One region of the Tigheibacillus halophilus genome, then DNA from elsewhere that is predicted to be linked to it. Evidence: a T-box and tRNA genes for the amino acid it is inferred to sense, from the RefSeq annotation. Region 1 holds a T-box; the other holds one or more tRNA genes.
What was found. The T-box of region 1 lies ahead of proS (proline--tRNA ligase). A T-box ahead of a tRNA ligase gene usually reads a tRNA of that ligase, here a tRNA-Pro.
Positions count from the first base shown of each region.

Region 2: it has a tRNA-Pro gene. The T-box ahead of proS (proline--tRNA ligase) is inferred to sense a tRNA for this amino acid. The anticodon was not compared.

Region 1 is NZ_JBHUIZ010000012.1:351,737-356,005, reverse strand. It holds gene proS (proline--tRNA ligase) at 112-1,551, opposite strand; T-box leader at 1,642-1,876, opposite strand; gene ACFSMW_RS12885 (S66 family peptidase) at 2,022-3,053, opposite strand; gene ACFSMW_RS12880 (NUDIX hydrolase) at 3,367-3,981, shown strand; gene ACFSMW_RS12875 (cysteine hydrolase family protein) at 4,197-4,269, opposite strand, start outside.
Region 2 is NZ_JBHUIZ010000003.1:387,170-391,438, forward strand. It holds gene ACFSMW_RS02455 (hypothetical protein) at 1-126, opposite strand, end outside; gene ACFSMW_RS02460 (C1 family peptidase) at 405-1,742, shown strand; tRNA gene ACFSMW_RS02465 (tRNA-Gly) at 1,967-2,038, shown strand; tRNA gene ACFSMW_RS02470 (tRNA-Pro) at 2,045-2,121, shown strand; tRNA gene ACFSMW_RS02475 (tRNA-Ala) at 2,146-2,218, shown strand; gene ACFSMW_RS02480 (hypothetical protein) at 2,352-2,510, shown strand; gene kynU (kynureninase) at 2,738-4,015, shown strand; gene kynA (tryptophan 2,3-dioxygenase) at 4,068-4,269, shown strand, end outside.

The DNA of each region.
Region 1 (4,269 bases):
CGAAAGATAAAAAAAGAAATGCGGACATGGTATACATATCCGCATTTCAACTTACTGAAAACTGATGTATTTGGAAAACTTTTTCGATACATGAAGATATACGGACATAGCCTAATATGCTTTCGCCCAGTAAACAAGTTCTTTCGCTTTTTTTCCACAGCAGACGCATGAGTCGCTGACTTCTTCTTGCTCAAAAGGAATACATCTGGAAGTTGCTTGGCAATCTTCCTTGATTTTTTCTTCACAAGCTTGATCTCCACACCACATTGCTTTGATAAAGCCACCCTTTTCATCTAGCACTTTCTGGAATTCTTCCAAATTTTTCGCTACAGTGGTCATTTCCTCGCGGTGAACCAACGCTTTATCAAACAAGTTCTGTTGAATTTCTTCCAACAGTTTCGGCAGGCGTGTGTGCAAATCTGTCAGGGCTACAAATTCCTTTTCACCTGTATCACGACGAGCAAGCACTACCTGTTCTTTCTCCATATCTTTCGGACCCATTTCAATACGGACAGGGATCCCTTTCATCTCATATTCATTGAATTTCCAGCCTGGCATCTTGTCACTGGCGTCGATGTCTACACGTATCAAGTCTTTCAATTGATCACGCAACTCGTATGCCTTATCAAGAACCCCTTCTTTATGCTGAGCAATCGGAACGATCATTGCCTGTATTGGTGCGATTTTCGGCGGTACAACCAATCCACGATTATCTCCATGCATCATGATCAACCCGCCAATGATTCTTGTAGACATTCCCCAGGAAGTCGTATGAACCAATTTCGTTTCGCCGTCCTTATCGGAATAATTGATATTGAAGGCATCTGCAAATCCCGTTCCCAGATAATGCGACGTTCCGGACTGCAATGCTTTGCCGTCATGCATCAAACTTTCAATCGTCAGCGTATAATCTGCTCCCGCAAATTTTTCCTTCTCTGTTTTGCGACCCTTTATAAGTGGGATAGCGAGGTACTTTTCACATATTTCCGCATAGATTTCCAGCATGCGTTTTGTCTCTTCTTCGGCGTCCTGTTGGTCTGCATGACATGTATGTCCCTCTTGCCAAAGGAATTCTGATGTGCGCAGGAACGGACGAGTAGTTTTTTCCCAGCGAACCACGTTAGCCCACTGATTGTATAACATGGGCAAATCACGATAGGAATGGATATTTTTAGCGTAGTATTCGCCGAATAACACTTCTGACGTAGGACGTACTACTAGACGTTCTGCCAACTCTTCATCTCCGCCGTGGGTCACCCAAGCCACTTCCGGTGCAAATCCTTCAATATGATCTTTTTCTTTTTGCAGCAGGCTTTCTGGAATGAACAAAGGGAAATATACATTTTGATGGCCTGTTTCTTTAAAACGTCTATCCAATTCATTCTTGATATTTTCCCAAATTGCAAAACCATACGGCTTGATGATCATGGTTCCGCGTACAGCACCATAATCAACCATTTGTGCCTGCTTCACCACATCTGTATACCACTGCGCAAAATCATCCTCCATGGCTGTGATTTTCTCCACGAAATCCTTATTCTTCTTACCCAATCTGAACACCTCTTTTATTTTGATAGGGATTTCCCTCCAAGTACCAGGTTCTGTCCTTCAATCCGCGAACACAAAAAAACCTCCATCCGTATAAGGGACCGAGGATTGGTGGTACCACCCTTGTTTGCCAATGCGAAAACTGCGTTGACACACTTCATTTGATAACGGACAGACCCGCGCTTTTTGTTGATCCAGCCTAAAAGGAGAAATCAACAAAAAGCGAACTCGAAGGCAGGTTCCCATCCCTGTCTTTGGAAAGTTGCACCTACCCTTTCCTCTCTGTAAAAGACTGCAGAACGGTACTAATCCTTTTCATCGTTTCAATTATTAACTCAACTATATGACGTAAGTATATGAAAAGTCAAGCGTGTGAGGATTTAAACTTATTTTATGTTTCTTTTACACATAGAAAGTAGGCTTTCACATATCACAAGCTATTTGTCACAGCATCTAAAATCCTGATTTTTCCCTCATTCTGTACCGCTTTCCAAAATCGCAAAAGATTTCTTATCACAATCAATTTCAGCCAACGCACCATAGGGCAAAATGAATTTCGGCTCGGTATGGCCAAAATTCATGTTGTAAAGAACTGGCAAATCCTCCACTCCATATTCTTTCATCACTTGCTGTATTTCATGCTTATATTCATCATAATAAGCCTCATCCTGTGGCTTACCAAAAATCATGCCGCTCGCTTTTTGTAAAATTCCTTGCGCAGCATAATTTCTCAGCCAATACCTAATAGAATCGGGATGCGGCTTTTCTTCCGATGTTTCAAAGAAAATAATGCAGCCTTCCCAATACTTTTCATCGGGCCACAGTACCGTTCCTTTCACAAATTCAAGCACAGACATACAACCACCAATCAAGCTTCCCTTCACAACCCCTGACCCCTGCAGTACTTCATAACCGCCATTTGGCTGCATCGTCCGCCGTTTGTACCTGTTTTCTTCCAACCACTCCAAACGTTCACTTGTCCAATTCGCTGCGGACTGAATATCTCCAATCACTTTGTTGGAAAAAAGTGTCCGCTTTACCATATCAATCGTATACGGATCCATCGCCACATTCTCTGCAAAATCTGTTAAAATAGCTGGACCATAAAACGAAGATATACCTGCTTTGTGACAAAATAGGTGGGAAACAGTCACATCGGAATATCCCATGAAGACTTTCGGATTTTCACGGATCACATCAAAATCAATATGCGGCAGCAAGCGGATGCTGTCCTCCCCGCCAATATTGGCGATAATTCCTTTTATACGTTCATCCCTGAAGGCCATCATCAAGTCTTCAGCCCGGGCTTTAGGATTCTGGTAAAGATACTCCTCACCCTTTAAGCTGTTTGGCATCGGAACAACTTCCAGTCCAAAAATTTCTTCCAATCGTTTTACACCCTGTTCATAACGCCATCTGATTTGCGGCTCCCCTGCCCCTCCCCAAGAAGGGCTTATTGTCGCTACACGGTCTCCTTGGAGCAGTTTCTTAGGTTTGATAAGCATGGCAGTCACACCCTTCCCCCAATTTATTAACCTATTCCTGGCAATATCTTTCCAGAACTTTTTAACTATCTAAAAATCACTTTTACATATTACCTATACCCTATAAATATTCATGAGATCAAAGAACATGTTTTTTCAATGGTCACTTCCATTACAACCTTCCGCTTTCCATGCTGCTTTTGCTTCGCAGCAATACACATCTTTTTTTATATTATATGATGTACCAATACGCTACAAATCACAAAAGTTTTCCTTGGTCTTTTCCACCTGAAAACCGATATACTAGATTATAGAATCATATGGAGGGGATTATTTGAAAGCCGCGCAAATACTAGATAAGATCAGTAACCGCAAACCTGCCATGATGGGCTATGATGCATTTAAGAAATCTGCTATTCTTTTACCGCTTTTGGATATAGATGGTGAGACCCATATATTATTTGAAGTTAGATCGATGTCATTGAGAAGCCAGCCCGGAGACATATGCTTGCCTGGCGGCCGAATGGATCAAACCGATGAATCAGCTCAATATTGTGCAATACGAGAAACCACAGAGGAGCTTGGTATCAGTTGGCTGGATATCGAAAATCTCCAGCCACTGGACTATATCGTTTCTGATTTCGGACGGGTTATCTATCCCTTTGCCGGTGTGATCAAGCATCCGGAAAGAATAGCACCGAATCCATCTGAAGTCGGTGAAACCTTTACGGTACCATTGCAATTTTTCCTGAACAATGAACCTTTAAAGCACCTTGTCAAACTGCAGGCGCTTCCAGAGGAGGATTTCCCCTACGATTTAATCGTTGGCGGGAAAGATTATAACTGGCAGGTTCGACATATAGAAGAACTCTTCTACCAATATGAAGATCGGACCATTTGGGGATTGACAGCGAAGATTTTGCATCATTTTGTAACACTGGTTAAGTAGTATTGTCACAACCTAATACCCGGCATTTTAAAAAGGCTTGGAACAAGACAGTATATACCATATCAATAGAAACTAAAGAATTCTATTGATAGCTGATAGCTGCATTCCAAGCTTTTTTACACAATGCAATAGAGGTACGTTTTTTTTGCAACATCAATATAACAAAAATGGCATTATCCACCGCCTGAAATCGGCTTGTTTATCATATCTGTCATTTATATCATTTCAGCCCCAAGTATATGTTTAAAATGTCCTAAGGCCCATTCGTGACCAGCTTGGTTAAAACTA
Region 2 (4,269 bases), on a different contig from region 1:
AAAACCTCTTTTGCCTGATTTATAGCCCCTTGCATCCACATGTGTAGTTTGGTCTTGGAAAATGGAGGCTCCAATTGGGCCGAATACGAGTGCTGCTGTGATGAATGCAGCTAAGATTTTCTTCAATTTTTTTGGCTCCTTCAGTTAAATATTTTTCTATTGCCATCAATTATACAAGAATAATCGAGGTGCATGAAAAGAAAATGTGTCGATTCACGAACTTTTGCATCTCGTTTCCAATACAAGCTGGTGGGCGGTTCATATCCAAATTACAATCCTGTTTTGTCGCCTGGTAAAACTGGCGGCCGCCGATATAAAATTATAAATTTCAAGATGGCTTCTTTGTATTTCACAGTAAAGAGGCATACAATAAATAAAAAGTGCCTAGGGGGAAATCGAACATGATGCATAAAGAAATTTCAGAAGATATGGTCAACAATTTTTCACAAGCAGTTCATGAGAAGCCGGAAAATGATGTCATTGCCCATGCTATAAGGAAGAATGGTTTGCAAGCGACAACACAGAATGCAGCTTCATCTGTTGCTATGAACCATGTATTTTCCAATGAAATCGATACAGGTAAAGTATCTAATCAAGAACAAAGCGGCCGCTGCTGGATGTTTGCCGCGCTGAATACATTTACGCATAAATTAAGCAGTGCTTTTCAACTGAAGGATTTTGAACTCTCGCAGAACTACGTGAATTTCTGGGACAAATTCGAAAAGGCGAATTATTTCTATGAAAATATATTGGAAACTGCTGCCGAACCATTGGAGGGCAGATTAGTTTCGTGGCTGCTGGAAACTCCGCAGCAAGATGGCGGGCAATGGGATATGTTAGTGTCACTGATTGAAAAATATGGTGTGGTACCGAAACAAGTGATGCCAGAAACATTCCACAGCAGAAAATCAGGACAGCTGAATCAGCTGCTGAATGCAAAATTGCGTAAGGATGCAATCAAACTCCGTCAATTACATGAAGACGGGAAAAATGAGGCTTTGCTGCAAGAGAAGTCAGAGATGCTTTCAGATGTTTACAGGTTGTTGGTTTATACATTAGGTGAACCACCGAAAGTATTTGATTTTGAATACAAAGATGATGAAGGGAGATTTCATCGCGAACAGGATCTTACACCACAAACGTTTTATATGAAGTATGTAGGTGTCGACCTGCATGATTATGTGAGTATCATTAATGCGCCTACTGAAAATAAACCATTTGGCAAGACCTATACGGTGAGGCATCTTGGAAATGTTGTTGGGGGAACACCGGTCAAATACTTAAATGTGGACATGGACACATTGAAAAATCTCGCGGTTCAGCAACTCCAGGAAAATGAAAGTGTTTGGTTTGGCTGCGATGTGGGGCAAGATTCTGAACGAAAAGAAGGTATTATGGATACAGCAATTTTCGACTATGAAAAGGCATTGGGATTCGCTGCGCGGATGTCAAAAGCGGAGCGACTGGATTACCACGATGGCATGCTGACGCATGCGATGGTACTTACTGGTGTGAATCTTGTTGATGATAAACCAAACCGCTGGAAGGTAGAAAACAGTTGGGGAGAAAAAGTTGGGGATAAGGGATATTTTGTCATGAGTGAAGATTGGATGAATGAATACACGTACCAAGTAGTTATTCACAAGAAATACCTTTCCGAAGAATTGAAAAAAGCCTGGGAACAAGAGCCAGTTGCTTTGAAACCATGGGATCCAATGGGTTCACTGGCATTGATGGTATAAGGAATTTCAATAGGACTCCGTTAGCTTTTGTGAAAACATACTAGCTGACGGAGTTGTTATTTGAACTGTCTCAAGGCTTGTCAGTTAAGGTAACAGCCAAGCAGTTCGCAGAATCGGCGAGAGAGTGGAAGGTTACCTTATTGCGGTATATGTCTAAGCAATCTGTTTGACATCCTTTCTGCACAGGATTATCATAAATTTTGCAAGACGCTTGCTGCAACATTGCGGAAGTAGTTTAGTGGTAGAACACCACCTTCCCAAGGTGGGGGTCGCGGGTTCGAGTCCCGTCTTCCGCTTTATATCGGGAAGTGGCTCAGCTTGGTAGAGCGCCACGTTCGGGACGTGGAGGCCGCAGGTTCAAATCCTGTCTTCCCGACCATAACCATAACATTTATATAACAACGGGGCCTTAGCTCAGCTGGGAGAGCGCCTGCTTTGCACGCAGGAGGTCAGCGGTTCGATCCCGCTAGGCTCCATCCAAACAGGGAGGCAATTTTTGTCTCCCTTTTTCTGTCTGGGAACTGTACTTACAGCTGAATATTTTATGTATGGATTGATCCTTTCGGGTTAAAATAATCTTGAAATTAATTCGAAAGAAGAGGTGTCATCATGTCTGAAGCAAATAGGCATCGCGACAAGGATAAGGGAAACCAGAGAAACGTAAAAAAATACGATACGTCACCAAAAGGAAAAGATGATGTGGAAATCGCCGAGGATACGGAGTTCCTCAATATCAATAACAAAAAGAATAAGAGAAATGGCAGATAATGTACGAAACAGTGCGTTCACAAATTGAATTAATAGATAGTTCTATTGTGGAGGAAAGTTACATTAGATTATCGTTGGGGCTCATCTTAGATGGGCTTTTTTATGTGCAGAAAGGCAGAATTGCCTCTGAACGAAGAAGATTCTTTGACAAGAGATATAATAATAATTATAATAAATTCAGTCAATTAACATTATTTAGATTTGAGAATAGGAGGGCCGCTATGCACATGAGAAAAGATGTTTCGCAGACGTACGCGGCTGAACTCGATGCACAAGACAGCCTGCAGCAATTTCGTGACGAGTTTTACGTACAGCCAGATAAAATCTATTTTGATGGCAATTCGCTTGGATTGCTGTCGAAAAGGTCTGAAAAAGCGTTACTGGACATATTGAACTCCTGGAAGACAAATGGTATTGACGGCTGGGTGAAAGGGGAAAATCCTTGGTTTTATCTTTCAGAAAAGTTAGGGCAGAAAAGCGCCCCTTTAATTGGTGCTAATTCCAATGAAGTGATCATTACTGGCTCGACAACTGCCAATCTTCATCAGCTTACCGCAACCCTTTATCAACCAGCTGGTAATAAAACAAAAATACTGGCAGATGAATTGAATTTCCCGACGGATCTGTACGCACTGAAAAGTCAATTGGAACTTCACGGAAACGATCCCAAGCATCATCTCATCCAAGTGAAAAGCAGCGATGGACAAACGTTGAATGAAGAAGATATCATCGCAGCCATGACGGAAGAGGTGGCGTTTATCGTTTTGCCAAGTGTCCTGTATCGCAGCGGACAAATACTGGATATGAAAAGACTGACGAAAGAAGCGCATCACCGTGGCATAATGATTGGATTCGATTTATGCCATTCTATTGGTGCCATTCCACATGCACTCAGTGAGTGGAATGTCGATTTTGCCTTTTGGTGTACATATAAGCATTTAAATGGAGGTCCCGGGTCAGTTGCCGGCCTTTATATCAATCAAAAACACTTTTTAAAAAAGCCGGGACTTGCAGGGTGGTTCGGATCTGCGAAGGAGAAACAATTCGATTTGACGCTTGATATGCATCCGGCTGTTGATTCTAGTGCTTTCCAGGTAGGGACGCCGCATATGTTAAGTGCTGCTCCATTAATAGGGTCCCTGGAAATATTCGAGGATGCCGGCATCAATCATATACGGCAAAAATCATTGCAGCTGACTGATTATATGATGATGCTGGTTGACGCTGAACTGCAAATGTTTGATTTCTCGGTAGGAAGCCCCCGGAACCACGAAAAAAGGGGAGGACATATATTATTGCGTCATAAGGAAGCTGCCAGGATTTGTAAAGCTTTAAAAGAAAATGGTGTGATACCTGATTTTCGGGCGCCGGATGGCATCCGTCTTGCACCGGTTGCATTGTATAATACATTTTCGGAAGTTTGGCAAACCGTACGTATCTTGAAAAATATCATGATGGAAAAACAATATAAACAATTTGCCAATACGCGTGATGTAATCGCTTGATTTTTAGGAACAGCAACAATGAGTTCGCTTACAAAGGAGAGGGTGATACGCATTGTCTGAATCAACCACAGGGATATATCAAAAAATACAAGCCGAAAAGGGCGTATACACAGATTTCCGTGAAAATATGACGTATAGTGAATATCTGCATCTGGACCAGATACTTTCCAGCCAGCATCGTCTGTCCGGACATCATGATGAAATGATGTTCATTATCATTCATCAGGTCAGCGAATTATGGATGAAACTGATGC